DNA from 4 places in the Glutamicibacter sp. 0426 genome. Region 2 is predicted to be linked to each of the others. Evidence: riboswitches for the same ligand, from Rfam matches in the RefSeq annotation. Region 2 holds a riboswitch; each other region holds the start of a gene.
The links. A riboswitch is a leader RNA that binds a small molecule or an ion and turns the genes downstream of it on or off. The one in region 2 is predicted to bind thiamine pyrophosphate.

Region 1 (7,603 bases), on a different contig from region 2:
TCAGCTCGTACCAGTAGCGATGAAACGGTGGTGGCGATCTTCTCGCCGGCCGCGGTGGTGATTTCGGCGCGGGTGGTGATCATCGCGCCGGCGCCCATCTCGCGGACCTGGTCCACGTAGAGCTCGGCGAGCAGTTCATCACCCGCCACGATCGGTCGGTGGTGGGTGAATCGCTGGTCGGCATGCACCACGCGGGAGAAGTCGATGCCGCTGGCCGGGTCGGAGATCAGCTGCGCATCGGCCCGCTGTGCGATGATGATTGCGAAGGTCGGCGGGGCGACAACGTCGCTGTAGCCCAGCTTGCGGGCTGCCTGCACGTCGTAGTGCGCCGGGTTGGCGGCTTTGGTGGCGGCGGCGAATTCGCGGATCTTCTCGCGGCCTACCTGGTAGGACTCGCCGGCAGGGTAGATGCGCCCTACCAGGTCAGGGTTGATGCCCATGGGTTCTCCTGAACGTTGTTGGACGTGGCCGGGCGTGGATGCCGCCGGATACGAAATCCGGGCGCAGCTGCCCGGTCACACTGTGGAATTCTTGCGGGAGCCTAGTTCTGCCCGTCGGAGGGGCGCTTGTTGGTCCGTGGTGCGGCAAGGCCATTCTCGATGCGCCACTGGCGTGCGTCCTTGGCCCGGACAACCAGGCTGGCGATGTGGCAGAGCATGCCGATGACCATGATGCCGATCGCGGTGTAGACCGTGGGCAGGGACGGAATGTTGGCGCCGATGATGGCCAGGATGATGCCCACGCCCATGATGCCCATGGCGGCGAAGACGAGCTTCTTGTAGCGCGGCGAGGCGGATTCCCAAGGAGTGTTGGTCATGGCTCAAGTCTAGTTCAGCCCGGGCCGGGAGCGCTCATTGCCGCCGGGGCATTTCCGCGTGACTCCCCCGACAGCATTCTGGTCTCAGAACAAGGCGGATTGCTCTTCCTTGAAGTCCCCGCGCTGCTCCACCACCGCGACCTCGCGGGTTTTCAGCTCGGCGGCATCCAGCACGCGCAGGGTGGTGCCATCGCCGCTGTCGGCGAGGATGCTCTGTCCCAGCACGCCGCGGATGCGCAGGTTCACGGTGCTTCCGGGCAGGGCCGTGGTCCAGGCATGCAGCGCATGCGCATCCCAGGCGCCAATGACTGGGCGGGCGAAAGCCGGCTGCTCCCACAGCTCGTCGCGCAATTGCACGCCGTAGGCCTCCAAGCCCCGCTGCGCGCCGAGGAAGTCCCGGGCCCTGCCTGCTGCGTCGGCGTTGATCTGATCAAGCTGGGCGTAGTCCAGTTCCCAGCTAGCCAAGCCCTTGACCTTGGACTTCTGCCTCACCTGCTGGCTCAGGCCCACATGCTCGGTGACCAGGTCTTCGAGCACCCGGATGGCCGCCCCGTCGTTGGCGCGGGCGACATAACGCGCAATGACCGCGCCCTGCTGCGCCAGCCGGGTCCACTTGCTACTGGTCGAGGTGGTGCCGACCTTGGTCGCGCCGTGGGCGAAGCTGGCTATATACAAGAAGTGCGGCTGTTCCAGGTACTTGCGAAGGCCTTCGGGGGCTTCGCCCGTCTTGTGGAAATGGTGCATGAACTTCGACTGGTCCAGCCGGCGGCAGCTCTCGCATTGGGTACCGGTGCGCAGGGCCTGGTTCTTGGGGCACGGCAGCGTATTGCGCGAGCCGTCGGCCTTCATCGTGATGTAGCCCAGGCAGAACTTCAGTTCTCCGATCTCCAGGGCCAGTGAACGCCCCGCTTCCAGGTACTCGGTACCCCAGGTTTCACCGCTGCGCAGCCGGAGCATCGGGGCGGGTTCATGTTCTGCGAAGCTGATGCCGTGGCATAGCTGCCGGGTAGCTGAAGCGAATTCCATCAGGACCTTTCTGAAGTTTCCCCTCCCAACGATAGTTCACCGCAGATGGCCAGGTCCGGCGGACAGGTTGGCCGATACACAAAGTCCGAAAGTTAGCTGAACAAATTCCCGATTGGTTCTGGCCTAATTCTTAGGAGATGCCCGTAGGCTGAAACTGCACCGGAAACGTACCGCGGGCCGGGCCACAATCTGTTGAGGTGATCCAGGATTTCTGTCCCATTTGATGACGAGACGCGTGCAGTGGCAATCTCAGCTGCTGGAACTACCCCTTCCCCGGCTGAGTTGCAGCGATTGACGAAGGCCTTCCACCATGATTTCCAGCGCTTCATGATGGAATACCAGTTTGCGGTGGACGAAGTACTGACCAAGGTCTCGATCTTGCGCGAAGAGTTCTTGTACTTGCACAAATACAATCCAATCGAACATGTCAGTTCCCGGGTGAAAACTCCGGAGAGCATCATGCGCAAGGTTGCCCGCCGGAATATCGCACCGTCTCTTACTGCCATACGCGAGAACCTCAGCGATATTGCGGGTGTGCGCATCACCTGCAGTTTCGTCAAGGACATCTATAAGGTCCTGAACACCTTGACCGCTCAAAATGACCTGAAGGTCATCCAGATCAAGGATTACATCAAGAACCCGAAGCCTAGCGGCTATAAAAGTGTTCATGCGATTGTGCAAATTCCGGTCTTCTTGTCCGACGGCCCTGTCGACGTTGTAGTGGAGTTGCAGATCCGCACCATCGCCCAGGACTTCTGGGCAAGCCTGGAACATAAGATTTTCTACAAGTACGAGGGCGAGGTTCCAGAGCATCTGGTACAGGAGCTCGCCGATGCGGCAGCTGTTGCAACGAAACTCGATATGCAAATGCAACGGTTGCATACCGAAGTACACGGCCATGATGCCAATGACCAAGCAGGCCACGAGGCGACATTCGATACGAAGGCCTTCCAAGGACTGCTGTCGCTGGCACAGCAAGCCAGCACCAGAGGCCCCGAAAAGTGTGCCGACAACTAAGCCTTAATGGCTTTAGCGCTCAAGGTCCGCCGAAGACCGTTTCGAACCCGGAAACCAAAAAAAGATCCTCAGCCGAAGCTGAGGATCTTTGATTTGGTAGCGGCGCCGGGACTCGATCCCGGGACCTCACGATTATGAGTCGTGCGCTCTAACCAGCTGAGCTACGCCGCCACAAGTGAGAAACAATCCAGTAGAAGCCAAGAAAGCTTCTCACTCAGAGCCCCCTGCCGGAATCGATCCGGCGACCTCGTTCTTACCAAGAACGCGCTCTACCACTGAGCTAAGGGGGCAACGAGTAAATACTCTACACGCATTTCCCGGCAAAGAAAAATCGGCAAACCGATCTGGAAAGCGCCCGGGGATTTCCATAAAACTGCTAGTCAAAACGGTTTTAGCCAGACCTTGAAGACAATCAGGGACGAAGGCTGGGACAAAAAGTGTTCTGGTGACGATGCTCACTGGGTTGCCCCTCGCGGTCAATCGCCGCTTCGCTCAGGCTTACAGGATAGAGTTCCGCGCCGAATTCCCTTGAGGTAGCCGGCAAATCTTCCAACACAAATACTCCAGAAGAGAACACTCCCCCTGCCCCCCGAACTCCAGGGCCACGGGTCGTCCGGAAGGGTGCGCGACATCCGGCTGGGTGCGCGGCATCCGGTGGGTGAACTCTCCACCACGTGCGGCAACCGGAATTCAGTGGCATGAAGGCAAGCTATTGCGGGCGCAGAATCCCCCTACGTTCACCGACCTCCATTTCCGTCTTGATTAGGAACATTGTGATGTCAGCAACAAATCCCCGGCAGATTTTGCAAACCTCGAAAACCTGTGTAAAGTATTTACCTGTTGCCCCCTTAGCTCAGTGGTAGAGCGCGTTCTTGGTAAGAACGAGGTCGCCGGATCGATTCCGGCAGGGGGCTCGAAATGAGAGAAGCAATCTGGTTCCAGATTGCTTCTCTTTTCGTTTATCTACCGCTCTCAGTGCCCCATCGCGCGGCCATCGCTTCAGCCTGCGCCCGCGCTGCTTCGCCAGTTATCTGCCACGCCCTTTTCCCAGATTCCGTATTCGCGCCGCAAGAGACTGATCGCTTCCAGAAACTATCTCCTGCCGCCGGGGCCAGTGCCCGTATCCTGACTTGATGTCACTGTTCTGACCACTGGATTTGCGTTTCCTCCTCCCAAGCGTGCTAAGTTGTTCGCGACCACACGGGTGCCCTGGCAAGGGCTGAGATCGGGCTATCGCCGTCCGCGACCGTTGAACCTGTCCGGGTAATGCCGGCGAAGGAAGTGAGTTTCCAAGTGGAACAATTTGAACAGCACCCTGCCCACACCCTTGCCTACCGCGAATCTGCGGGAATTTCTGTTCCCGTCACGCAGATCCATCTGGCAGACTCCCCCAATGGAAAGCCCAACGAGCCGCTGTCGGTGTATCGCACCAGCGGACCGGGAAGCGAACCGACCCAGGGCTTGCCACCCTTCCGCGAGCGATGGGTCCGGGAGCGCGGGGATGTGGAAACCTATGCCGGCCGCGAGCGCAATCTGCACGACGACGGGCGCTCAGCGGTCCGCCGCGGCACGGCCAGCGCGGAATGGGCTGGACGTTCGGCCCCTCCGCTGCGGGCCGTTGGAGGAGCCCGCGTGACGCAAATGCACTATGCGCGCGCCGGGGTCATCACCCCGGAAATGCGCTATGTGGCGCTGCGCGAGGAATGCGATGTCGAGCTGGTGCGCAGCGAGCTCGCCGCCGGACGAGCCATCATCCCGGCAAACATCAACCATCCGGAATCCGAACCGATGATCATCGGCAAGGCGTTCCTGGTCAAGATCAATGCGAATATCGGCAACTCGGCGGTGACCAGCTCCATCGCTGAAGAGGTCTCCAAGCTCCAGTGGGCCGCCAAATGGGGTGCCGACACGGTGATGGACCTGTCCACCGGAGAGGACATTCACACCACCCGCGAATGGATCATCCGTAACTCCCCCGTGCCCATCGGCACCGTGCCGATCTACCAGGCGCTGGAGAAGGTCAATGGCGAAGCCAACAAGCTGACCTGGGAGATTTTCCGCGACACCGTCATCGAGCAGTGCGAGCAGGGCGTGGATTACATGACCATCCATGCCGGTGTGCTGCTGCGCTACATCCCGCTGACCGCCAACCGGGTCACTGGCATGGTCTCGCGCGGCGGCTCCATCATGGCCGGATGGTGCCTGGCGCACCACCAGGAGAATTTCCTCTACACCCACTTCGATGAGCTGTGCGAGATCTTCGCTCAGTACGACGTGGCCTTCTCGCTGGGCGACGGGCTGCGCCCGGGCTCCATCGCGGATGCGAACGACGCAGCGCAATTCGCCGAGCTGGATACCCTGGCCGAGCTGACCAAGCGCGCCTGGCAGTACGATGTGCAGGTGATGGTCGAGGGCCCGGGGCATATCCCCTTCCATCTGGTGCGCGAGAATGTGGAGCGCCAGCAGGAATTGTGCGACGGGGCCCCGTTCTACACCCTGGGCCCGCTGGTTACCGATATCGCGCCGGGCTACGACCACATCACCAGCGCCATCGGCGCCACGGAGATTGCCCGCTACGGTACCGCGATGCTCTGCTATGTCACCCCCAAGGAGCATCTGGGGCTGCCCAACCGGGATGACGTGAAGACCGGGGTGATCACCTACAAGATCGCGGCGCACGCGGCAGATCTGGCCAAGGGGCATCCGGGTGCCACGGCACGGGATGATGCGCTGAGCAAGGCTCGCTTCGAATTCCGCTGGAATGACCAGTTCGCGTTGTCCCTCGATCCGGTCACCGCGCAGGAATTCCATGACGAGACGCTGCCGGCCGAGCCTGCGAAGACTGCCCACTTCTGTTCCATGTGCGGGCCGAAATTCTGCTCCATGCGCATTTCCCAGGATATTCGCGACGAATACGGCTCGGCCGAGGCGCAGGCGGCATTGGCCGGGATGGCGCAGAAAAGCAGGCAGTTCCTGGAAAGCGGGGGCACGGTCTATCTCGGGGACGAGATCCCCGTCGGGACCCCTGCCGAGTAATGAGCCCGGGCATGCGAAAACGCCCTTGGGGCAAGCTTTCGGCTTGCCCCAAGGGCGTTTTCCAGTGCTATTCAGCTGTGCGCTGCAGGCTTAGTAGTCGCGACGTCCACCGCTGCGGTTCGAATCGCTGTAGCGGTCCTTGCCACCGCGTCCGCCGCCGAATCCGCCACGTCCGCCATTGCGTCCGCCACCGTAGCCGCCACGGCCGCCACGTCCACCACCGTAGCCGCCACGGCTGCCACGGAAACCACCGCGGTCGCCATCGTCGTCACGGCGCGGGCTGCGGCCACTGTCGAGCTGGAGATCGATGGCTTCGCCGCCAATACGGGTCTTGGACAGTGCACGCCACTGGTCCTTGCTCAGCTCTGCTGGCAGCTCCACCAGGGTGTGGTCCGAACGGATGTCGATGCCGCCGATTTCCGAAGAATCGAAGCCGCCCTCGTTGGCCAGTGCGCCAACGATCGAGCCTGGCTGCACGCGGTTGCGGCGGCCAACTGCCAGACGGTACATGGCGTTGCCCTCGGCAGCGGTCTTGCGGGCACGTGGACCGCGCTCACCGCGTTCGCCACGCTCCGGGCGATCCATGCGGGCCTTCTTCGCAGGCGACATGACCGGTTCGGTCATCAGCAGCGGGCGTCCGCCCTGGGCCATCAAAGCCAGTGCAGCCGCGATTTCCAGGTGGTCCAGGTCCTCGTGCTCGGCAGCGAACTTCTCCACGATCTCGCGGAAAGTAGTCAGGTCCTGGCCGCTGATGGTCTTGTCGATGCGGTCGGTGAACTTCTGGATGCGGCGGTCGTTGACCGAATCCAGCGACGGCAGCTGCATCTGGGTCACCGGCTGGCGGGTCGCCTTCTCGATGGCACGCAGCAGGTACTTCTCGCGCGGGGTCATGAACAGGATCGCGTCGCCCTTGCGGCCGGCACGGCCGGTGCGGCCGATGCGGTGCACGTAGGACTCGGTGTCATGCGGGATGTCGAAGTTGATCACGTGCGAAATGCGCTCGACGTCCAGGCCGCGGGCCGCCACGTCGGTAGCCACCAGGATGTCGATCTTGCCCGAGCGCAGGTTCTCCACGGTGCGCTCGCGCTGCTGCTGCGGGATGTCGCCGTTGATGGCGGCAGCGGTGAAGCCGCGGGCCTTGAGCTTGTCGGCCAGGTCTTCGGTAGCCATCTTGGTGCGCACGAAGGTGATCACGCCGTCGAATTCCTCGGATTCGAGGATGCGGGTCATGGCGTCCAGCTTGTGGGCGCCCATGACCTGCAGGAAGCGCTGGGTGATGTTGGTGCCGGTGGACTGCTTGGACTTCACGGCGACTTCCTGCGGGTTGCGCAGGTATTCAGAGGCGATGCGGCGGATGGTGCGTGGCATGGTGGCCGAGAACAGGGCAACCTGCTTCTCTTCCGGGGTCGCTTCCAGGATCTTGTCGACCTCTTCGGCGAAGCCCATGCGCAGCATTTCGTCGGCCTCGTCCAGCACCACGTACTGCAGGTTCGACAGGTCCAGGGAACCCTTGTTGATGTGGTCGATCACACGGCCGGGGGTGCCCACGACGACCTGTGCGCCACGGCGCAGGCCGTTGAGCTGCGGGCCGTATGGGGAGCCGCCGTACACGGGCAGAACGGTGAAGTTCGGCAGGTACTTGGCGTAGGAGGTGAAGGCCTCGGCGACCTGGAGGGCCAGCTCGCGGGTTGGAGCCAGGACCAGGAT
Region 2 (7,603 bases):
GATTCCTTACTTTAACGATTTGCGTGGCCTGAACAACCGTTTTGCTTCACGCCTGACCAGCCCGGGAATTCCCGTACAAAAAGGCAGGCCGGCAGTGCGCTAACGCGCACTGCCGGCCTGCCGAAATATTTCTTGCTAGATTTCCGCGCTCTTCTGCGCGTCGGCCAAGTCGTTGCCGCGCAGCTTGGCCACGGCACTCATCAGGTGGAAGACCACCAGCGTGGCGATCGAGCCCAGGGCGATGCCGCCGAGCTGGAACTGGCCGAAAGCGATTTCGCTGGTCACCGCGATCGCGATGATCAGGCCGGTGCCGGCGGTCATCAGGTTGATCGGATTGCCGAAGTCCACCTTGGCCTCGATCCACAGGCGCGCGCCGACGATGCCGATCATGCCGTAGAGCACGATGCCCAGGCCGCCGATCACGCCCACCGGAATGGTGCCGATCAAGGCGCCGAACTTCGGCAGGAAGGCCAGGGACATGGCCACGATCGCGGCGATCCAGTAGGCAGCGGTGGAGTACACGCGCGAGGCGGCCATGACGCCGATGTTCTCGGCGTAGGTGGTGGTCGCCGAGCCGCCGCCGAAGCCGGCGAGCACGCTGGCGGCGCCATCAGCCATCAGCGCCCGTCCGTTGAACGCCGACAGGTCGCGGCCGGTCATCACGCCCACGGTGCGCACATGGCCGATATTCTCGGCGATCAGCACGAAGACCGCAGGCAGGAACATCAGCGCGGTATCGAAATGGAAGGTCGGGGTGTGGAACTCGGGCAGGCCGAACCATGCGGCGTCGCCCACCTTGGAGAAGTCCACCTGGCCCTGGGCCAGCGCCACCAGGTAGCCGCAGACCAAGCCGACAAGGATCGAGAGCCGGCCCAGCAGGCCCTTGAAGGCCACCGTGGCCACCACGGTGAAGAGCACCGTGAGGAAGGTGGTCAGCGGGAAGTCCTTCATCGGGGCCAGGGTGGCGCTGGCCAGGTTCAGGCCGATCAGCGCAACAATGGTGCCCATGACCACCGGCGGCATCAGCGCGTGGATCCAGCCGGTGCCGGTCTTCTGCACGATCAGCCCGACGATGAACAGCAGCACGCCGGTCATCACGATGCCGCCCAGGGCGCCGGACATGCTGTGCGACCCGGTGGTCGCGACCACCGGGGCGATCAGGGCAAAGGAGGAACCCAGGTAGCTGGGCACCTTGTTCCTGGTCATCAGCAGGAAGATGATGGTGGCCAAGCCGGTGAACAGCAAGGTGGTGGTGACCGGGAATCCGGTCAGCGTCGGAACCAGGATGGTGGCGCCGAACATCGCCAGGATGTGCTGGGCGCCGATGGAAACGGTCTGCGGCCAATGCAGCCGCTCATCCGGGGCAACTACCTCGCCTTCGGTGATGGTCTTGCCGTTGCCGTGGATGCTCCAACTCATGATTCCTCTTCCCGGCCCTGCGGGTTTCAGGCCGTAGAGAATTCTACTCGGTTCTCGTGGGCCTGCGCGAAGAACGCCAGCTCGTGCTCGCTGGAACGCAGGAACGCCTGGCGCATTTTCTCGCGCAGCGCCGGGTCGGCCAGCGTCCACGCGGTGCGCACCATCTCGATCGCCTGGGCGGTGGCCTCGTCGAATTCCGGGGAGGAATAGGTCTCCAGCCAGTCGCCGTAGGGGTGCCCGGCATGGTTGGCCGCCGCCAGCCGCTTGCCGATGTCCTGGTAGAGCCAGTAGCACGGCAGGATTGCGGCGATCAGCTCCGCATAGCTCCCGGTGCAGGAGGACAGGTGGTTCACGTAGTTCAGCGTGGTCGCCGAAGGGTTCGCCAGCCCTTCCACCAGGTGGCTGCGGTGCAGCTGCAGCTCGCCCTCGAGGATCTGGCCGGCGCCCTTGGCCCAGAAGCGCTGCGCATCCAGGTCCGGGGCCAGCGCGCTGGCCTGCGCCAGCACCTGGGCGTAGCGCTGCAGGTACAGGGCGTCCTGGGCCAGGTAGTACTCGAACTTCTCGCGTTCCAGGCTGCCGTCGGCCAGCTGCATGATGAACGCCAGCTCGTCGATGCCCGCACGCAGGCCCGCGATGTCCTCCCACCAGCCGGCCATCGGATCAGCGCCGGCGAAGAACCCGGCGAAGTGGTTGACCGGGCCGTGCCCGCTGCCCACCTGCAGCTGGTCGGCCGCCGCAATTGCCGCCGACAGATACGCCTTGGACTGCTCCAACGCGGCGGTCCAGTCTCCGGTGGCCGCGAAGCGGGTGGCCAGGGCGCTGGAGAGGGTGCAGCCGGTGCCGTGGGTGTTCTTGGTGGCATGGCGCGCACCGTGCAGCTCGCAGAGCACCCCGTCCGCTGCTACCAGCGCGTCGGGGCAGTCCGCCCCGGCCAGATGCCCGCCCTTGGCCAGCACCAGGGCCTCGTGATTGGCCGCCAGGCGCTGGGCCTGGCGCAGCACCTCGTCCCATGATGCGGCTACCGGCTCGCGCAGCAGGCTGGCCAGTTCCAGCAGGTTCGGGGTGATCACCGTGGCCCGGTCCAGCAGCGAATCGAGCGCCGCTTCGCCATCCAGCAGGCGGTCCCCGCTGGTGGCCACCATGACCGGGTCCAGGACTACCGGAGCATCCACGGTGTCCAGCCAGCCGGTGACTGCGCGGATCACCTCGGCGTTGGCGAGCATCCCGATCTTGATTGCATCGATGCGGATATCCGCGCTGATGGCTTCAAGCTGGGCGAGGACGAAATCGCCGCTGATCGCCTGCACCCCGGACACCCCATGGGTGTTCTGCGCGGTCAAGGCGGTGATCACGCACATTCCGTAGCCGCCGTTGGCGGCAATGGCCTTCAGATCCGCCTGGATTCCGGCGCCACCGGAAGGATCGGATCCTGCAATGGACAAGATGTTCATTTGGCGGCCTCCCATGCCGAAACGAGCTGCGCGCTGGCCTGCTGCGGATCCTCTGCATTGCAGATGGCGCGGACCACTGCCATGCCCGCTCCGCCGCCGGCACGGATGGCTGCCGCGTCCTCGTGGGTAATGGCGCCGATTGCCACGCAGGGCAGCGAGGCCAGCGTCGTGGCACGCGCAAAGCCGTCGAGGCCCAGGGGAGTGGGATGGTCCTTCTTCGTCGGGGTGGCGCGGACGGCCCCCACACCGAGATAGTCGATGACCGCGGCGTCCTTGTTCGCCTGGGACAGTTGCTCATCGCTGGAAGCGCTCAGTCCGATGACGCCTTCGCCGATGATCTGCCGGGCCAACTGCACCGGCACATCCTTCTGCCCGATATGGATGCCGTTCACGGCTGCACCGGCAGCCCGCGCCGCGAGGTAGACGTCGATGCGGTCATTGATCAGCAACTGGGCCTTGCCCTCGGTGAGCTTGGCGGCCGCGCAGGCCAGCTCGAAGAATTCCCGGGCGGTTTCATCCTTGGCGCGCAGCTGGATCCACTGGATTCCTCCGGCGACGGCGCCTTCGATCACTTCCAGGGTGCTGCGCGGGGTGCAGCTGGCAGTATTGGCTACCAGGTAGGCTCCGTAATCATGCATGGTTCAGTTCCTCGTGCTTCAAAGTCTTAAGTTCTTCTGGATCGGTTGCGGACAGCGCATCAATGAATGCGACGGCGAAGCTGCCCGGACCTGTGCTGTTCTCCAGGGCCTTTTCAGCGGCCAGCCCGTAGAAGCCGTGGGCCGCGATGGCGGCCTCGAACGGGTCATCGTGGACCGCAATCATGCCGGCGCAGAACGCGCCCAACGCGCAGCCGCCGCCGGTGATCCGCGTCAAGCCGATGCCGTTGGTGTGCACCAGGACTGTCCGCGCGGCATCGATGATGGCATCGGACTGGCCGGAAATGGCCACCACGCAGTCATGCTGCTGGGCCAGATCGCGTCCAGCCGCCAAGGCGGCAGAGACGTCATCCAAGGCATCGACACCGCGTGAAGCCGATTGCCGTCCGGCCAGTGCCAGGATTTCCGAGGCGTTGCCGCGAATCAGGGCCGGGCGTTGCCTGGCAATGCGCCGCGCAAAATCCGTGCGCACCGGCAGGGCGCCGACCGCTACCGGATCAAGGATCCACGGGGTGCCTGCTGCGCTCGCCGATTGCACGGCTTCTTCCATGGCGGCCAGCTGCTCGGTGCTCGGAGTTCCCAGATTCACCAAGACGGCGGAAGCCGCCTTTGCGAAGGGGCCGGCCTCTCTGGGCAGATCCGTCATGGCCGGGGACGCGCCGGATGCCAGCAGGACATTGGCGGTGAAATTTGCTACGACGGTGTTGGTCAGGCAGAAAACCAAAGGTGATTGTTGCCGGTATTCTTGGGCAACTGCATGCAAAGCCATGCGACATCCCTCCGCTAGCGTGAACTAGATCAGGTTCAACGGGTCTCATCTCAGTCGGTTGTTCCGACACCCCGTGTCACTGCCATAGAGCGTACGCACAAGCGGTTCCAAGGACAAGTTACTTACGCTCGCGCCGCGCCACCAAGGCCTTGAGCGTGGCCGCATCGACCTGCTGGGCGGCTGCCAGCGCCCAGAGGTGATCCACCGCGGCCAGCAGGTCTTCGCTGGCATCCACCGGCCGAAGCCGTTCGTTGACCACTGTGCCGGCCCGCCGCCGGGAGGTGATCAGACCTTCGGCTTCCAGTTCCTTGTAGGCACGCGCTACCGTTCCGGCAGCAACGCCGAGGTCGGTGGCCAGTGCGCGCACGGTGGGCAGCTTGCTGCCTGCGGGCAATTCTCCCAGGGTGATCAGCGAGGCGATCTGCAAGCGGATCTGCTCGTAGGGTGCAGTGGCCGCCGCGAGGTCGACACTGATTTGTGTGCTCATGATGCTGCTGTCGGCTGCTGTGCACGCACCATCGCGGTACCAGGACGCTCCAGGAAAATCACCGCTGGGACAACGAAGACCAGAAGTGCAAACAGCCCCAGGCCTGCAGGGAAGCCGTAGCCAATCAGCAGCATGGCAAGCACAGCGCTGGTGGCAACGCGCATCGACCGCAGCTCCAGAACCCGCCGATACCAGATTTCTTCAGCTGGCGAGACGGCCCAGGGAATAGTCGCCCGGCGGCAGGACCAGATGAAGCCCATATGCGCCGCCGCAAGCAGCAGCAACAGCCCGATGACTAGTCCCCGGTTCGGAGGAGCGAACCCCCACAGCGTCTCCAGCGGTGGATCCAATAGCAGGTAAGCGCAGATGGCAACCAGCAAGCCAGCGGCGATGTAGGACCACAAGGGCAGGGGTGCATGATGCTTTGGTGCTGCACTCGCCTGCCGAGCCACCTTGCTGGCGTAGCCCAGATACAGCGTATTGAGCACGATGTAGAGCAATGCCGCACCGGCAAAGAGCACCAGGATCCACGTAGTTCGTTCATTGGTCGGCATCCGGAATTCCTCATCCACGGGCAGGAATGACCAGCCGATGGCAACGGCGAGCAATGCAAGGGTAGCCGTGGTGTATTGCAATGCGAAGAGCTGATCTCGCAAGCGCGAGAAGGCGGTCCGTTCCCTGGTGGTGGAGTGAGCCGAGAATGTGGTGCGCGGACCCCAGAAGAACAGCGTAAGAGCCACCGCAAGGGCGCCATAGTTCAATAACTCGTACGGTCCACCGGTTGAATAGCCTTGCGAGTAATTGGCCACCGATACGCAAAATGCCAGCAGCACGATACCGGTATTGCGCAGCAACCGGTTGAGCCATACCGTGCGCAAGGCCTGGTTGTCTTCGGCGGTGATGCCGGCCAAGGGGCGCCGGTTCAGGATCACTGCTGCAATCACCCCGGCGGCCACGACGATACCTGCCAGAGCCACGATGAAGACCGGGAGCATTTGGTTTCCGGGCAGCAGGCCATCGGTTGGGCCCGCAGAGGTGTAGGAGTAGCTGCCATCAGAATCGAACATAGTGGTTTCCGACTCTGGGATGCCAACGCTCCCTTCGACGCGGGAAGCAGGCCACAGCAACCCCACCGCGGCCAGCAGCAACAGCGCGACGAAAATCCCCAGGGACTTCGGGAACGGCGTCGCCAGGGTGCGCGCCTCCAGTGAGGCGGTGCGCACCGGCTGGAGTTCCTTGGGCCAGGTGAACAAGCCAATGAGGTAAACGAGAAGAATCCAGATTCCCGGCGAGAGAGCTGCAGCGAAAACCGAACTCGAATCGGTCCCGTTCATGGGAATGCGCCACGTCTCAGGCAGATCCCACGAAGTCGAAGCGAAGAATGCGATCAATGCGCACCAGAATGAGTGCGACTGGGCGCGGACGATAGCCGGTGCCTCACGCCGATGCGCCACGGAGCGCAACCACAGGTATATGACTGCGCCAACGAAAGCGATGGATATGGCGCTCGCCGGGATCTGGCTCATGGCCATTAATGTATCAACTATTTGATACATATTGAATCCCTTCGCGAATTAATCAGTGAATATCCGCCTCGTTGCCGTACGCTCAAAACATGGGTCTGTTTACTTCCACGCCGTTGCCCGAACCGGTCGGCGATTCCGCACCTCCGGTGGACGAGCATCCATCGCGCATTGCAACAGTTCTGAGCCATTTGCGGCGTTCTGCTGACACCCGGATCACGCATCCGCGACGCTTCCGCCTACAGCAGCTCAAGGCCCTGGAAAAGATGCTCGACGAGCATCTGGAAGACTTCGTCCAGGCCCTGGCTGAAGACCTGAGCAAGAGCGCCACCGAGGCCAAGTTCTCCGAGATCGACGTGGTGCGCGCAGAAATAGATTTCGCCCAACGCCACCTCGCTGAATGGATGGATTCCACCAGCGTCAAAGTTCCGCTGGCCCTGCAGCCGGCCATGGCCAAGGTTGAGCCGCGTCCGCTGGGCGTCGTGCTGATTATCGGCGCCTGGAACTACCCGGTCCAGCTGGTACTCGCACCGCTGGTCGCGGCCATTGCCGCCGGCAACGCCGCGGTGATCAAGCCATCCGAGCTGGCTCCGGCCACCTCGGGCGTCTTGGCCAAGTTCCTCCCGGTCTACCTGGATGAACGTGTTTATGCGGTCGTTGAGGGAGGAGTGGACACCTCCACCGAGCTGCTTGCCGCCCGCTGGGACCATATCTTCTACACCGGCGGTGAACGCGTGGCCAAGATCGTGGCTGCCGCGGCGGCAAAGCACCTGACGCCAACCACTTTGGAATTGGGCGGAAAATCGCCGGCCGTGGTGGAAAACGATTCGCTGGCTTCGGCAAAGCGCCTCGCCTATGCCAAATTCATGAATTCCGGTCAGACCTGCGTGGCCCCGGATTATGTCTTGAGCATTGGGGACTCCACTGAGCTCATCCAGCGCCTGGGCCAGGCCATCACCAGCTTCTACGGCAAGGAGCCGTTGACCCACCCGGACTACGGCCGCATCGTCAGCCGCAAGCACTTCGACCGGCTGTTGTCGATGTTCGAGCAGGGCGAGGTGGTTTTCGGGGGCGAATATGACGAGGAAACACTGCGCATCGCACCGAGCATCATGCGCAATCCAGATCTTGAAGGAAGCTTGATGACCGAGGAGATATTCGGTCCAATTCTTCCAGTGATCGAGGTGGAAAGCTTCGAGGAGGCCCTCGAATTCATCGCCCGGAGGCCGTCTCCGCTGGCTGCCTACCTGATGAGCGAAAGCCCGCGGCTGCAGTCGATCTTCTCCGACCGGGTGCGC
Region 3 (7,603 bases), on a different contig from region 2:
ATCGTCCGTGATCCGGATCGTGCCCGGCAGCGCGCGCACCTGATCCTCGGCAGCGGCGCCCCTCCTGCCGAAGACCTTGGTGCGGAGCTGCTGGATGCTCTGGAAACCCGGCTCGACGCCGCAGGAAACGAGTATCTGCTCCGAGCCGACGGCAAGCCGGCAAGTGGCTTGGTGCTCGAAGCCTTCCAACTTGCCTGCGCTGACCCGGCAGGTGATGCAGAATTCTGGAAGCAGCTGCTTGGCTGGGAAATCGTAGCGCGATCCCCGATGGTGCTGGCTGACCCAACCGGCGTGGGCCCGCGTCTGGTTCTCGTCCGCGAAGCGTCGCCCAAGACAGCGGCGAAGAATGCGATCCACCTTGATTTGCGTCTTGAGCAGGCGGAGAGCATGGATGACGCGCTTGCTGCGATCTGCGCATCGGGTGGAGCTGAGCTGGATGGGCCGTGGGAGGGATTGCCATGGCGGGTATTCCAGGACCGCTCAGGAAACGAATTCTGCGTCTTGGCGCCGTCGGCTTCCTCTGATGACTGATCCGGAGACGTCCGGGGTGGCCAGCCGGAAGAATCGATTCTACGCAAGGAAAAACGTGCAGCTGCATCTCGGTACAGAGCACTCCCACGCAATGGTCCCAGGACGGCCACGTCGTGGAATCGTGGTGCTGGCGCTGCTGCTGGCCACTTTGGCTCATTTGCTGGCCCAGCTGTTCTGGCCTTCCGGGTTGCTGGCCAATGCCACGCAGATCCTGCTGATGCCGCTTTTGGCAGGAGCGGTTATCTCCTTCACCACTTCGCCGCGCGGCAGGCTGATCCGGCTGGTGCTGGCAGCGCTGTTCTTCTCCTGGGTCGGTGATGCCCTGCCGCGGTTCATGGATGGAGACCCGGCATTCCTGGCCATGGTGGGCGCGTTCCTGGTCGCGCAGTTCTTCTACATTGGCGCTCTGGCAAGATACTGGAAATCTTCGATACTGCGCCGATGGTGGATGCTGTTTCCCTATCTTGCGGCATTCGCAGTGCTGCTGATCCTTTGCTCACCCGGTGCCGGAGCGCTGCTTGCCCCGGTGATCATCTACGGCTTGGCATTGATGGTGATGGCCATCCTCAGCACTGGGCTGGGACCCGTCGCGGGTTCCGGCGGCGCAATTTTCTTCCTTTCCGATTCCTTGATCGCACTGCGCTCATTTACGGACATTGGCATTCCCGCGATGGGATTCTGGATTATGCTCACCTATGTGGCCGGGCAGGCCATGATCAGCTATGCCGCGAGCCAGCGCGATGCACAGGAGAAAAGCACGACGACATGCAGGTAAACCACCTCAGCAGAATCCCGTTGTTCATGGTGCATGGCAACGGCGTAGACCACCGGATTCTCAAGCCGCTAGAAGCAACGCTGGAGAAAATGCGGATTTTCGACTTGCACTACATCGACTTGCCTGGCTTCGGCACCTGCCCGCCGCTTGAAAATTCCGGTGGCCTGCCAGAACTGGCAAGCTGGTTGGAAGCGCTGATCCGGCAAACCGCGGGCGAGGGAAGATTTGCGCTGCTGGGCAATTCCCTTGGCGCCTTGCTCTGCCAAGAGATGGCCGACAGGTTTCTTGGCCAAGCTCAAGGGCTTTTCCTCCTGGCGCCAGTAGTCTTTCCTGATGCCGCTCGGCGTACCGTGCCAGAGCAGCAGGTGTCAGTAGCAGACCCTCTGCTTCTGGCTGAGCTTGATCCACACCATGCGCAATTATTCTCTGACGTAGCAGTGGTTCAATCACCAGAAGCATGGCGGAAGTTCGCGCAGTGGGTGCTGCCCGGGTTGGACTGCGCGAACTTGCGAGCCATGGCTAAGCTGTCACGGCGGTACTTCCTGGACCCGCTGCCCGTCGAGCGTGGAAACCAGCTGGATATTCCGGTCACGATCGTGTGCGGGAAGCAGGACCATGTCACCGGATACCTGGATCCCGAGCGGCTCGTCCACCGGTATCCCCTGATGAAGCTCTGCGTGCTTGAACCAGCGGGCCATAACGTGCACCTTGAGCAGCCCGAACAGGTCTTGGCCGAATTGCGGGACTGGGCGCAACGTACCGGCGGCCTGCAGGAACGATCTTGATCCGGAAGGAAAGGTCCTATCCGATGACGCGCAACGCTCGATTGGGACTTGAGGAAATGCCGGCATCCGGCTACATTTCGAAGCAGCAACTACGGTTTTGCCTGAGCAAGAAGGAACTTGGCATGGACGAAGCTCTCGTGCTGCGCGAGTTGGCGAGCATTGATGAAGTGCCTGACCTATTGGATATCTGGCGCAGTTCGGTGGAACGCCGGAGGGACTTCCTCTCAGCTGCTGACATTGATGCAGTGGCAATCGCCCTGGAAGCAATCTATAGCCAGTCGGTGACCGTCAGAATCGCCCAGCAAGGCCAGCGCATCATGGGCTTCGCAGCCTGGAGCGATACACGCATTGAGCTGCTCTGGGTGCGGCACAGCGATCGCCACAAGGGTGTGGGCCGTGTTCTGCTGGAAGCAATCGTCGCGCACACTCCCGGCATCAGCGTGCATCTGGATTGCCAGCGACAGCCTGCCATTTCATTCTTTGGCGACTGCGGATTCTTGGCAGTCGACGGAGGTCCAGAACTGGTGCCACAACGGATCACGTTGCGCCACACAGAATCTTTGCCCCGAATCGTGGCACCATAGTTCCATGAGTGAAAATAGCCGTGAAATACGGGAAGTCAGCATCAAACGCGTCGAATCACGCAAGTACCAGGCCACCAGCCTGGAATCCGGCGCCAGCCTGGAATTCGGCCAGGGCGAAGGGCTGCTGACGCCGGTGGAGCTTCTGCTGGCTGCCATTGCCGGGTGCTCAGCGATCGATGTTGATGTGGCGACTACCCGCAGAAGCGAGCCTGAGAACTTCGAAGTCAAGGCGAGCGGCTACAAGGTCTCCGAGGACTCGGCTAGCCGAATGGAAGACATCCGCCTTGGCTTTGATTTGAAGTTCCCCGATACCGAGGAGGGGCGCAAAGCGGCCGGCATGGTTGAACGCATCGTCAAGCTATCCCATGACAAGTACTGCACGGTTTCTCGCACCGTTGAGCTAGGTGCCTCAGTGCAGAGCGAAGTCCTCAACCAGGCCTGATGCATTTCGTGCGGATCCCAGATTGCTAATGGCCAATGGCTGACTCCGCAACAGCTTCCAAGGCAATTCACGGATTCGAGCGCGACACGAATTTCCCAACATTGCGTGAATCAGTTGTCGTTATGGCTTGATTGTTCGAAAAACGTTGAATCCAGTGTGAATGAATCATGCATCCGCAATTCGGGGTATGAAAGTCCATCGATTCAAGCTGGCAGTACGGGTCTTTGCCCTAGTCAGCGGAGAACCTTCATCGTAGGGTCAGATTGTCCCTACGTTGAAGGAGCAGCAATGCAGTCTGAGAACGTTTTAGGCAATATCGACTGGGCGTCGATGCTACAAAAGGTTGGCATCGCGCTAATCATCCTCATCATTACGTGGCTTCTCGCGCGCATCGTTCGGTGGGCTGCCGCCAAATTGGTGACCAGGGTGAAGTTCCTGCAGAAGCAGGGCAATGACGGAGAGCAAATAGGCCAATCTCTGGGCAAGGTTGCGGGACTGATCGTCTGGCTGTTCGGCCTCGTGGCAATCCTGCAAGTATTCGCGCTATCTGAAGTGCTATCGCCGGTGCAGGGCCTGCTCGGCGGCGTCATGGCCTTCATCCCCAACCTCATCGGTGCGGGCTTCATCTTCTTCATCGGCTACGTGATCGCCAATATCGTTCGCCAGCTGCTGAAGACCGGTTTGGGAACTGTCGACTTCAGCGGGCTGGTCCGCAAATTGACCCCAGGCGATGAACCGGTTGACGAAGTCCAGTCTCGCGAGTCCCAAGCGAAGATCGTTGACATCATTGCCAATATCGTCTTCGCCTTGATCCTGCTCGTCGTTGCCATTTCGGCACTGCAGGTCTTGGGCATCGCGGCAATTTCGGACCCTGCCCAGCAGATGCTGCAGCTTGTCTTCACCGCAATACCGCAGGTCATCATGGCCTTGGTGCTCTTGGCCGTCGGTATTCTGATTGCCAAGTTCGTCGGCCAGCTGCTTGAATCAACCCTTCACGGGGTGGGCACCGACTCCGTTGTTGCCCAATGGGGTGTTGTTCCCGAAGGCAAGAGCGCTTCGGGAATCATCGCTGGCATCGTCAAGATTGCCATCGTGCTGTTCTTCGGCGTGATGGCGGCCCAGATGCTGAACTTCCCGGCGATCACCAACATCCTCAATGAAATCCTGGCCTTGGGCGGCAAGATTCTCTTCGGCGCAGCAATTATCGCCGCAGGTTTCGTCATCGCCAACGTCATCGGCCGTTTCTTGGGCGACACCACCGCTTCAAAGATCATCCGCTACACGGCAATCGCGTTGTTCGTGGCAATGGGCTTGAAGTACATGGGTATCGCTGATTCGATCATCAATATGGCCTTCGGTGCAATCGTCATTGGCGCGGCTTTGGCCGCGGCGCTGGCCTTTGGACTTGGTGGCCGCGATGCTGCGGCTCGCACGCTGAAAAAGATCGAGGCCAATCAGGCCACCGACGGCCCGGATTCGACGCCGCCGGCATCAACTCCAGGCATCTAGCCAATATCACTAAACCTGAGGGACAGATAAAAAGTCGCGGAACCCGAAACCGGATTCCGCGACTTTTTGTTGCCCGCCAAGCTACGGCTGCGTGCTCCACGGCAACGGCACTACGTCGGGGACCTGATCAGTCCGCAACCGCGCGTAGGCGTACACGTCAACGCGTTCTCCAGCAACCAGGAACTTACCGCGCTCGACACCCTCGCGCAGGAACCCGTTGCATTCGGCAACACGCTTCGATCCAGGATTGTTCGCCCGAAGACCTAGTTCCAAACGGTACAAACCGAGCTCGCCAAACAGGTGGTTCACCAAAGTAGCCACTGCGCGAGTGGCCAGAGACCTCCCGCGGTAGTCCTGGTTCATCCAATACCAAACCCATGCGTTCTGATTGGCTGGATCGACAGTATCGCAGACCAAACCGACCAGCCGGTCTCGATAGGCGATGGCCAAAGCCTGCTGCCGTTCGCCGGCCTCCATCAGGGCACGCACGTACGATGCGGCCTTTTCCGGAGTGTCGGCATCTCCTTGGCGATCCATATCGGCATTGGAGGAAAAGGCTTCGAAAACAGCTTCGGCATCCGATTGGCGCAGCCTGCGAACCGAGAAATCGTCGTCGACTAATGCGGCCTAGTTCGGTTCTGCAAAAGAAAGCTGCCGCGCAGCGGGCGTGCCCTGATGGAAGAACAGCTGCCAGCGATCCTGCTCATGGATCCACAGCGAACTGCGCTCGCTGGCGGATCCCGATAGCAACCTCCAGCGCAGAAGCACCGCTTGATCGGCAACCTGGATTGCCACGGGGCTGCCGACTTCCCGAGATCCGGAATCCCGTTCCGGCTCCTGGGCCAGCTGGGCAATGATCGACTCGCGATCGTAGACACGGCCGCTGGCACCCACTTCGGAGAACTGCGGATGCAAGTACCGTTCCAATTGCCTTCGGCTATGGCGCTGGCTGGTTTCCAAGAGCTCCTGCTCCAACGAAATGATCGTGTTGGACAACGCAGATCCCTGGGGAAGCACGCGGGGGAAGTCATGAGATGCCATGTCAACTAGTACATCACAGAAGATGACGGAGCTGCGGTTGCTCCAGTTCGACTTTATGAGCTGGATCATGCCTATAATCGCAGTACTCCGCGGGAGCCTGAATCGACCAGGCTGAGAGGGCACCGAGCCGACCGCTACACCTGATGCGGGTCATGCCGCCGTAGGAAGGATGCGTGCTCTCGTGCATGTGAATATTGTTGGCGCCGGAATCATCGGCCTGTCAGTTGCGTTCGAACTGGAATCACGGGGACATACTGCCACCCTCATCGATCCAGCACCAGGCCAAGGTGCAAGCTACGCGGCAGCCGGAATGCTGGCCCCGGCAGCTGAAACGGTCTGGGGCCATGGCCCGCTTCACGAGCTGCTTGCCGCCTCGAATGCCGCCTATCCAAAGTTCATTGAGCGCATCGAATCCGTGACCGGGCAACGCCCGGACTACCTGCAGAACTCAACCCTCGTCGTCGCGGCCGAACCGGCTGACCGCGAAGCCCTGCATGAGCTGGCCGAACTGCAAGCCTCCCTCGGCCTGTCAGCGGAAAAGCTCTTGCCCAGCCAAGCCCGCAAACTCGAACCAGCCTTGGCCGCGAATATAGCAGGCGCAGTCCTATGCCAAGATGACCACCAAGTCGACCCACGGTCAGTCGTCAAAATCCTGCTTGATCACCTGCGTGGCCGCCTGATCGAGGAGCGGGCGCAGGCGCTGGTGGGCGACGGGAGCCGAACCAACGCGGTACGCACCGCATCGGGCAAGATCCTCGAAGCGGATCAAACCATCGTGGCCACCGGACTGGGCACCATTGACGGCCTGGACCGGGTGCCGGTGCGCCCCGTCTACGGAGATATTCTCCGGATCCAGGGGCCAGCCGGTCCGCCATTGATCACCCGGACCATCCGCGGCATCGTGCACCGGGAGCCGGTGTATCTCGTGCCGAGAAAGGACGGCAGCCTCGTGCTCGGAGCCAGCGTCCGGGAAGACCGCCAGCCTGCAGTGAACATCGGAGCCATGCATTTGCTGCTGGACAATGCGCGAAAGCTCATACCCGGCATCAGCGACTGCACGCTGAACGAGGCAACTGCCCGGGCCCGTCCCGCCACTCCCGATGACCGTCCGCTGCTGGGGCGCATTGACCCGGGCCTGGTGCTTAGCACCGGATACTCCCGGCACGGAGTGCTGCTGGCTCCGCTGGGCGCAACACTCACCGCTGATCTCATTCACGGCTCTGAAACCCATCCGTTGCATCAGGCTGTGAATCCACACCGCTTCGCCACAGCAACCCAGACCACCCACCGAACGGAGCAGCACCCATGAAAAGCATTGGCATCAAGTTCAATTCCCGGGAACTGAACCTGGACGAAGGAATCACCCTTCGCGAATTCATCAGCATGCAGATCGGCAAGGATCTGGATAGCAACTCGGCGGCCGTGGACGGCAGCAAGCTTGGAATAGCCGCCGCGGTCAATGGCGCTGTCATCCCGCGCAGCGCCTGGAACAGCTACACGCTGGCCGAAGGGCACAGCATCGAACTCGTTACCGCAGCCCAGGGAGGCTAGGCGTGGACACGCAAAACATCACCGAACTGGACATCAACAGCGATCCATTCCAGGTTGCAGGACGCACCTTGTCTTCGCGCTTGATCCTCGGCACCGGGGGAGCGAGTTCGCTGACCACCCTGGAAAGCGCATTGCAGGCCTCTGGAACCGAACTGACTACCGTGGCCATCCGACACTTTTCGGCGGCAGGCGAGTCCAACGTGTATGACTTGCTGCAGCGCAACAACGTGATTGCGCTGCCGAATACCGCTGGATGCTTCACCGCCCGCGACGCGATCCTCACCGCGCACCTGGCCCGCGAAGCGCTGGAAACGAACTGGATCAAGCTCGAAGTGATTGCGGACGAGCACACGTTGCTGCCTGATCCGCTGGAGCTGCACGCTGC
Region 4 (7,603 bases), on a different contig from region 2:
ACGCCATCCACATCGGCGGCTGGGACTCGCCTTTCGGCATCGCGCTGATGGTCGACGGGTTCAGCTCGTTCATGCTGCTGGTCTCCACGGTTGTTTCGCTCGCCGTGCTGCTCTTCGCCACCAGCCAGGGCCTGGCCGATGGCGATGAGCCCGGACCGGTGTCGATTTTCCATCCGGCCTACCTGATCCTGCTCGCCGGCGTGTCCAACGCCTTCCTGGCAGCCGACCTCTTCAACCTGTATGTCGGATTCGAAATCCTGCTCACCGCCAGCTATGTGCTGCTGACTCTGGGCGGCACCGCTGAACGCATCCGCGCCGGCACCACCTATGTGGTGGTATCGGTGGTCTCCTCGGTGATCTTCCTGATGGCCATCGCGATGATCTACGCGGCCACCGGCACGGTGAACATGGCAGACCTCGCGGTGAAGCTGCCTGAATTGGGCCAGGGCCCGCAGCTGATCCTGCATGTGCTGCTGCTGATCGCCTTCGGCATCAAGGCCGCGGTCTTCCCGCTGTCGCTGTGGCTTCCGGACTCCTACCCGACCGCGCCGGCACCGGTCACCGCTGTGTTCGCCGGGCTGCTGACCAAGGTGGGCGTCTACGCGATCGTCCGCACCGAAACCCTGCTCTTCCCGGGCGGCTCGGTCAACGCCGGCCTGCTGGTGGTGTCCGCGCTGACCATGGTCATCGGCATCCTCGGTGCGCTGGCGCAGACGGACTTCAAGCGCATGCTCTCCTTCACGCTGACCAGCCACATCGGCTACCTGATCTTCGGCGTGGCAGTGGGCGGGCCGCTGGCGATCGCCGCGACCATCTACTATGTCGGCCACCACATCATCGTGCAGACCTCGCTGTTCATGGTGGCGGGCCTGATCGAACGCCGTGCCGGCAGCTCGAATGTCACCCGGCTCGGTTCGCTGGCCAAGCTGTCCCCGGCGCTCTCCCTGCTCTTCTTCATCCCGGCCATCAACCTTGGCGGCATCCCGCCATTCTCCGGGTTCCTGGGCAAGTTCGGGCTGCTGCATGCTGCCGCGCAGGACGCCGACCCGCTGACCTGGGTAGTGATCGGCGCCGGGCTGCTGACCAGCCTGCTGACCCTGCTGGCGATCATCCGCGTGTGGGCCCGCGTGTTCTGGCGCCGTGCCGCCGATGCCGAGGTGCCCAACCAGGAGCTGGTGGCCGAAGCGACGCAGGTCGCCGACGAGACGCTGACCGGCGGTGCGCAGAACCCGCGCCTGGGCTTGAAGCTGGCCAAGCAGCTGGAAGCCGACTCCTTGCCCTGGGGCATGCGCTATGCCACCGGTTCGCTGGTGCTGGCGGGCATCGCCCTGACCGTCTTTGCCGGGCCGATCTTCGAATTCTGCGAGCGGGTGGCCGCTGAGCTGATCGCCCGTGAACCATATATCAGCTCGATCTTGCCATTCTGATTGGAGGGATGATGCCGAACAAGAACTTTGAACCGCGCGACCAGCGCATCGATGATGCGCTGGATACCTCCGGCGTGCGCCACCGTGCGACACTCAAGCAGGAGTGGCCGCTCCTGCTGCTGCTGCTCTTCGTCTGGGGCGCCCTCTGGCAGGACTTCTCGCTGGCGAACATGATCTTCGGGGCGGTCATTGCGCTGGTGATCGTGAACCTGTTCCCGCTGCCGCCGGTGGTCCTTTCGGGCCGGATCAACCTCTGGTACTGCGTGAAGCTGTTCATCTGGTTCCTCGGGCAGGTAGTCGCGGCCAGCGTCCACGTGGCCTGGCTGGCAATGGTCCGCGGGAAGAACACCCGCAGCGCGATCATCGCCGTCCCGCTGCGCACCGGCTCGGACCTGATCGTGATGACCGTGGGCCACGTGCTCACGCTGATCCCGGGATCCTTCGTGATCGACGTGGACCGCAGCTCGTCGACCCTGTACCTGCACTACATCGACATCCAGTCGCCGGAGGATGTGGAGACGGCACGGGCAGCTATCCGGGACATCGAACGCCGGCTGATCATGGCCATCGGCAGCCGTGACGAGTACGAGGCGATCAAGAGCGAATGCGGACCGGACTTCGCTGCGAGGAAGGGATAAACATGCTGGATATCGTCATCTGGATCTGCGGCATCATGCTCGGGCTGGGTGCCATCGCCTGCCTGATCCGGGTTGCCAAGGGGCCATCAATCCTAGACCGGGTGCTTGCCCTGGACGTGATGCTGCTGATCATCTCCGCCGCCCTGTGCCTGGAGATGGTGCTGCACAAGCACACCGACTACCTGCTGTTCGTGGTTGCCGCGTGCATGCTCGGCTTCATCGGCTCGGTGACCGTCTCACGCTTCGTCTCGGATCAGAGGAATGCCTAATGGAACTCTTCCTCGATATCCTCGTCGCCATCCTACTGATCCTCGGCTGCCTGATGTCCTTGATCGCAGGCATCGGCTTGCTAACCTTCCCGGACATGCTCACCCGCATGCACGCGGCCACCAAGCCGCAGGTGCTCGGCTTCCTGCTGATCTTCGCCGGGTTGGCCATCTACCTGCGCAGCTGGGCGGTCATCCCGGTCCTCGCGTTGGCTTGGGGCATGCAGCTGCTGACAGCGCCGGTTTCCGCCCACATGATCGGCCGTTCCGGCTACCGCACCAAGCACGCGGCCAAGGAAACCCTGTTCTCCGATGAGCTCAGCCTTGTGGTCAACAAGGTCAACGGCGCACCGCCCACCGGAGCAACACCGATGTCCAAGGCCGAAGCGCCAGAGGACAAGTAATGCGAAAAGAGCGGGAGCAGTTCAGCTGAACTGCTCCCGCTCTCGGCTTGCCGCCGAAGCCTATTTGGTGAACTTGGCAACAACCTTGTTGGCGCTGCGGTCGGCCACGGTCTGCATGATCGCTGCCACCAGGGCCGAGACGATCGCGAAGCCCAATGCGCGGCGGAAGGACGCTTCAGCCGCTTCCTCGGTGCCCTTGCGTGGCGCTTTGCTGCCAGTTGCCTTCAACCAAATGAAATCAACCAGCTTGCCACCGAGCATGCCCGCGCCAACGGTGATGCCGGTAGTGACAAGTTTCTGCACTTTATCCATTTTTTCCTCGCGATCAAGCTCGTGACACATCGTTCCTCTGCCCAGCATACCTGCGGTATGGTGGGGGAGCAGTAATTATTCCGACAGGGGAGCGTCAGACTTCTACGAAGTCGCAGGACGCTGAGAGTGCGATGGATCGCAGACCCTCGAACCTGCCCCGGCTAGTACCGGCGAAGGAAGTCGAGCATCTCGGATGCGGATAGGCGCAGCATGCCCTCATTCCGTGCATCCCCCCTCCTTTCCACAGGAGGACCAACAATGAACGAAACAATTTCGAAGCATCGTACCGGCTGGCGTGTCGTCGATATCGTCGTGGCATCGGTGATCGCCGTGGCTTCAGGAGTCATTTTCTGGGCATGGAGTGCCGGCTACGGCCTGTTTTCGCTGGCCTTCGCGGCTTTCCCTCCAGCCACCGCGCTGCTCACCGGCATGTGGCTGTTCCCCGCGGTGCTCGGCGCATTGATTATCCGCAAGCCTGGCGCCGCGATCTACTGCGAGCTGCTGGCCGCCGTGGTTGAAGCGCTGCTCGGCTCGCACTACGGGTTGACCGTGCTGATCTCCGGCCTGGTCCAGGGCCTGGGCGCGGAGCTGGTCTTCGCGGCATTCCGCTACCGCAAGTGGAACCTGGGCGTGGCACTTCTGGCAGGCCTGTTCTCCGGCCTGTTCGCCGGCATTACCGAGGCATACATCCTGGCCTACTACGTCGAGTACACCGCCGGGATGAAGATCTTCCACGTGATCGCCACCGGTGTTTCCGGTCTGGTCATCGCCGGGCTGCTGTCCTGGCTGGCCACGCGCGGACTGGCGAAGACCGGTGCCCTGAGCGCACTGGCGAGCCGGCGTGCACACCTGGAAACCGCAAAATGAGTTCAGTTGCCAATTCCGATGCCGCCTCGCTGACCCAGCGCGGAGCGTCAATCACCGCAACTGGTTTCGGCTGGCAGCACTCGGAGCGGCAGGAACCTGCCATCTCGGGGCTGGATCTGCAGATCCACGCCGGTGAAAAGGTGCTGCTGCTCGGTCCATCCGGTGCCGGCAAGTCGACGTTGCTGCATGCAATGGCCGGGCTGCTGGAAGCCGATGAGGATCAGCAGCTTGCCGGCCAGCTGCTGATTGATGGCAACGATGCGTTCAGCCGGAGCCACCCGGTGGGCTTGATGCAGCAGGACCCGGAAACCCAGGTCGTGCAAAGCAGGGTCGCCGATGATGTGGCCTTCGGAGCGGAGAACCTCGGGATGGATCCGGGCGTGATCCGCCAGCGGATCCCCGAAGTGCTGGACGCGGTCGGATTGGGCGCGCTGTCCTTCGACCACCGCACCCAGCAGCTCTCCGGCGGGCAGAAGCAGCGCTTGGCCCTGGCTGGCATCCTGGCCATGGAACCCGGCCTCATGCTGCTCGATGAACCGACCGCCAACGTGGACCCGCAGAGCATCGGGCCGTTGCGCGATGCGGTGCTGAACGCCGCGAAGCTATCCGGTGCCACGCTGGTTGTGGTTGAGCATCGGCTCGAAGCCTGGGCAGAGCATATGGACCGGGTTATCGTGCTGGAACCGGGCGGGGGAGTCGCGCACGACCTGGATCCGCGTCAGCTGTACACCGAAGAACCCGTGCGCCAGGAGCTGGCTGCCGCCGGGCTATGGGTTCCCGGATATGTTCCGCAGGTGGCACCGGCCGAGAACCTTGCCGGAGCTATGCTGCTGGAAGCGCGGCAGCTGGTCTGCGCCCGCACGGCTACCGCGCCGCATACCCAGGCGGTGGATATGGAAGTGCAGGCGGGCACCGCCACGGTGATTCTCGGCGAGAACGGCGCCGGCAAATCGACGCTGGCCCTGGCCCTGGGCGGTTTGCTGGCCCCGGCCAGCGGTGAGCTGACGGCCACCGCGCAACTGGCCGACGGCCTGGGCAATTCCCCGTTTGCTTGGAAAGCCGGTGCACTGATCGGGCGGATCGGCTCGGTCTTCCAGGAGCCCGAACACCAGTTCGTGACGCAGAGCGTCCGCGAAGAGCTGGCTTTCGCACCCAGCCGTGCGCAGGCGAGCAGCGCCAACGCGCCGAAGTACGACCCGGCCCAGGTCCAGGCGCGCGTCGATGCGTTGCTTGAACGCTTGGGGTTGGCGCATTTGGCTGAGGCGAATCCGTTCACGCTATCCGGCGGAGAGAAGCGCCGGCTGTCCGTGGCCACCGTTTTGGCAGCCTCGCCAGAGGTGCTGATCCTCGACGAGCCGACGTTCGGGCAGGATGCGAACACCTGGCGGGAGCTGGCCGGGTTGCTGGTCGAAGAGCTGCAGCAGGGCACTGCGATCATTGCAGTCACCCACGATGAGCATTTTGCCTCGGTGCTCCAGGCCAACCAGCTGGTGCTCGCTTCCGGCACCCCGGATGCTGATGCCCCGCGCCAAGGGCCGGTGCTCGATGCGCCGGTAGGGCACAGCTGGCTGGCGAAGATCAATCCGCTGGCCAAGCTGGGTGCGGTGGCCGCGGCAACGCTGCCGCTGATCACCACCTTGGATTGGGTCTCGGCACTGGTGATTATCCTGGCGACCGTGGTGTTCTTCCCGCTGGCCGGGCTGAGCCTGCTGAAATTCCTCAAGCGTGCGTGGCCGTTGCTGCTTGCCGGGATCTTCGCGGCCTGGGGCATTGCCCTGGTGGGCCAGGACAGCGGCATGGTGTACGCGCAATTCGGCGCCTTCAGCATCACCGAGGGATCGGTAGCCGGCGGCATCGCCACCGGACTGCGCGCCTTCGCACTGGCCATCCCGTGCATCTTGCTGCTGGCCACCACGAACCCCAGCGATTTGGGCGGGGCGCTGTCCCAGCAGCTGAAGGTCCCGCACCGGTTTGTGCTCGGGGCGCTGGCAGGCATGCGATTGCTTGGGCTGATGGTGGAAGAATTCACCACGCTCACCCTGGCCCGGCGTGCTCGCGGTGTCGGAAACTTCGGCACCGTGGGCCAGCGCATCAGGGCAACCCTCGGCCAGGTGCTGGCGTTGCTGGTGCAGGCGATACGCCGCGCCGGACGGCTGGCAACCACGATGGAGGCCAAGGGGTTCGGCACGGCCAAGCGCACCTGGATTCGCACGGCCACCTTCACCTGGCGTGATGGCATGGTGCTGGCAACCGGAATCCTGCTTGGCACGACCGCCATGGCTGCGGCCGTGCTGGCAGGGACCTACAACCTGGTGTGGTCCTAGCGGATTGCGTCGCTCAGGGCGCTGAGCTCCTCATGGAGCTCGGCGTCCAGCCGCAACGGCTTGGCATCGATGGTGCGCACCGGGGTGAGCAGGCGGATCGATGACACCAGCCACACGCCGTCGGCCTGGTACAGGTCTTCAGGGCGAAGCGGGCCATAGCCCAGCTCCCAGCCGTCCTGCGCCGCCGCATCGAAGATCGCGCTTTGCGTGGTGCCTGGCAGAATGCCGGTTTCCAGCATCGGGGTGAGCAGCCGCTTGGTCTCGCCATCGCGCTGGGCAACCAGCACGGTTGAGGTCGGAGCTTCGAGGATGATGCCGTCAGCCGAAGTGAAGATGACGTCATGGGCGCCGTGCTTGTGCGCGTAGCGCAGGGCGGCCATGTTGATCGAATAGGAGAGGGTCTTGGCGCCCATCATGAGCCATGGTGCGCGTTCTGCCAGCTTCGAGTCGTAGCCGCGGTCCAGCAGCAGGACATCCACGCCGGTTTCGCGCTGTTCCTTGCCCAGCGCCGGTGCCGGGGTGACGGTGACCCAGCAAATGGCGGGATCGTTGTCGTGCTCGCCGCGTGCAGCGACCAGCTTCACCACGGCCTCTTCGGCGCCGCCGGTGGCGTCGAAGTCGGCCACCGCGGTGTCGACCGCGGCATACCAGCTGCGCGAATCGGGGATGGCCAGGTCTGCGACTTCAGCAGAGATTGCCAACCGTGCCAGATGCGCTTCGAATTTGCGGACGGCCTGGTTGGTGTAGAGCATCGATTCGAAGATGCCATCACCTCGCGTGACTCCCTGTGCAGTGACCAGAAGTTGCGGTGCGGTGATATCGGCAAGACGTCCGGCCGGATAGGCAGGATCCAAGAATACAAGTGAGCTCATAAAGACAGATTATCGAACCCCAGCGTCTTCTGCGTGATTTCTGCGGGCGGAGATTCAGACAAGCAGGAGATTGTTCGATAAGCTAATCGAAGGATTTTGGCCTGTATATCGCAGATCAGAGGCCGAAATGCCAACTTCGAGTGTATAGCCAAAGGGGGTGCCTACGTGTGGCCGAGCAATGAAGTCTTCTTGCAGATCGGCGGTGTTCTCTGGAGCGTGCTGGTCGCGATTGAGCTTGCGGTCCGCTACTTCATGATCGGCATCGTTCCGGGCAACCGGCGCCCCACCACCGCAATGGCATGGCTCTTGGCCATCTTCTTCCTGCCCGTGGTAGGACTTGTCGCCTATTGGCTATTCGCCAATCCACGGCTGTCGCGCAGCCGGTTGGAAAAGCAGCGGCGGGCTCACGATGAAATCATGAAGGCCACGAGCCACATGCAGCTGCCCGAAGAATTCCATTCCCAGGAGGAATGGGTCGAATCGGCGGTCATGC

Region 1: linked by a shared signal. The riboswitch ahead of thiC (phosphomethylpyrimidine synthase ThiC) and the one ahead of thiM (hydroxyethylthiazole kinase) in region 2 are both predicted to bind thiamine pyrophosphate.
Region 3: linked by a shared signal. The riboswitch ahead of thiO (glycine oxidase ThiO) and the one ahead of thiM (hydroxyethylthiazole kinase) in region 2 are both predicted to bind thiamine pyrophosphate.
Region 4: linked by a shared signal. The riboswitch ahead of BKX98_RS00140 (ECF transporter S component) and the one ahead of thiM (hydroxyethylthiazole kinase) in region 2 are both predicted to bind thiamine pyrophosphate.

What each region holds. Positions count from the first base shown of each region.
Region 1 is NZ_MPBI01000001.1:181,178-188,780, reverse strand. It holds gene BKX98_RS00880 (MaoC family dehydratase N-terminal domain-containing protein) at 1-440, opposite strand, end outside; gene BKX98_RS00875 (hypothetical protein) at 542-817, opposite strand; gene BKX98_RS00870 (DUF2797 domain-containing protein) at 902-1,843, opposite strand; gene BKX98_RS00865 (GTP pyrophosphokinase family protein) at 2,084-2,860, shown strand; tRNA gene BKX98_RS00860 (tRNA-Met) at 2,955-3,031, opposite strand; tRNA gene BKX98_RS00855 (tRNA-Thr) at 3,079-3,150, opposite strand; tRNA gene BKX98_RS00850 (tRNA-Thr) at 3,703-3,774, shown strand; TPP riboswitch at 4,051-4,158, shown strand; gene thiC (phosphomethylpyrimidine synthase ThiC) at 4,154-5,896, shown strand; gene BKX98_RS00840 (DEAD/DEAH box helicase) at 5,987-7,603, opposite strand, start outside.
Region 2 is NZ_MPBI01000003.1:540,000-547,602, forward strand. It holds gene BKX98_RS10825 (uracil-xanthine permease family protein) at 136-1,419, opposite strand; gene thiD (bifunctional hydroxymethylpyrimidine kinase/phosphomethylpyrimidine kinase) at 1,446-2,870, opposite strand; gene thiE (thiamine phosphate synthase) at 2,867-3,508, opposite strand; gene thiM (hydroxyethylthiazole kinase) at 3,501-4,295, opposite strand; TPP riboswitch at 4,285-4,379, opposite strand; gene BKX98_RS10845 (GntR family transcriptional regulator) at 4,414-4,782, opposite strand; gene BKX98_RS10850 (hypothetical protein) at 4,779-6,308, opposite strand; gene BKX98_RS10855 (aldehyde dehydrogenase family protein) at 6,398-7,603, shown strand, end outside.
Region 3 is NZ_MPBI01000001.1:337,176-344,778, forward strand. It holds gene BKX98_RS16955 (VOC family protein) at 1-531, shown strand, start outside; gene BKX98_RS01665 (lysoplasmalogenase) at 587-1,306, shown strand; gene BKX98_RS01670 (alpha/beta fold hydrolase) at 1,333-2,091, shown strand; gene BKX98_RS01675 (GNAT family N-acetyltransferase) at 2,214-2,675, shown strand; gene BKX98_RS01680 (OsmC family protein) at 2,680-3,117, shown strand; gene BKX98_RS01685 (mechanosensitive ion channel) at 3,406-4,626, shown strand; gene BKX98_RS01690 (GNAT family N-acetyltransferase) at 4,708-5,217, opposite strand; gene BKX98_RS01695 (DUF4440 domain-containing protein) at 5,254-5,667, opposite strand; TPP riboswitch at 5,747-5,851, shown strand; gene thiO (glycine oxidase ThiO) at 5,849-6,976, shown strand; gene thiS (sulfur carrier protein ThiS) at 6,973-7,218, shown strand; gene BKX98_RS01710 (thiazole synthase) at 7,221-7,603, shown strand, end outside.
Region 4 is NZ_MPBI01000001.1:24,983-32,585, forward strand. It holds gene BKX98_RS00115 (Na+/H+ antiporter subunit D) at 1-1,427, shown strand, start outside; gene BKX98_RS00120 (Na+/H+ antiporter subunit E) at 1,439-2,065, shown strand; gene BKX98_RS00125 (monovalent cation/H+ antiporter complex subunit F) at 2,068-2,334, shown strand; gene mnhG (monovalent cation/H(+) antiporter subunit G) at 2,334-2,735, shown strand; gene BKX98_RS00135 (DUF4235 domain-containing protein) at 2,796-3,038, opposite strand; TPP riboswitch at 3,123-3,243, shown strand; gene BKX98_RS00140 (ECF transporter S component) at 3,306-3,914, shown strand; gene BKX98_RS00145 (ATP-binding cassette domain-containing protein) at 3,911-6,238, shown strand; gene BKX98_RS00150 (aminodeoxychorismate lyase) at 6,235-7,110, opposite strand; gene cls (cardiolipin synthase) at 7,276-7,603, shown strand, end outside.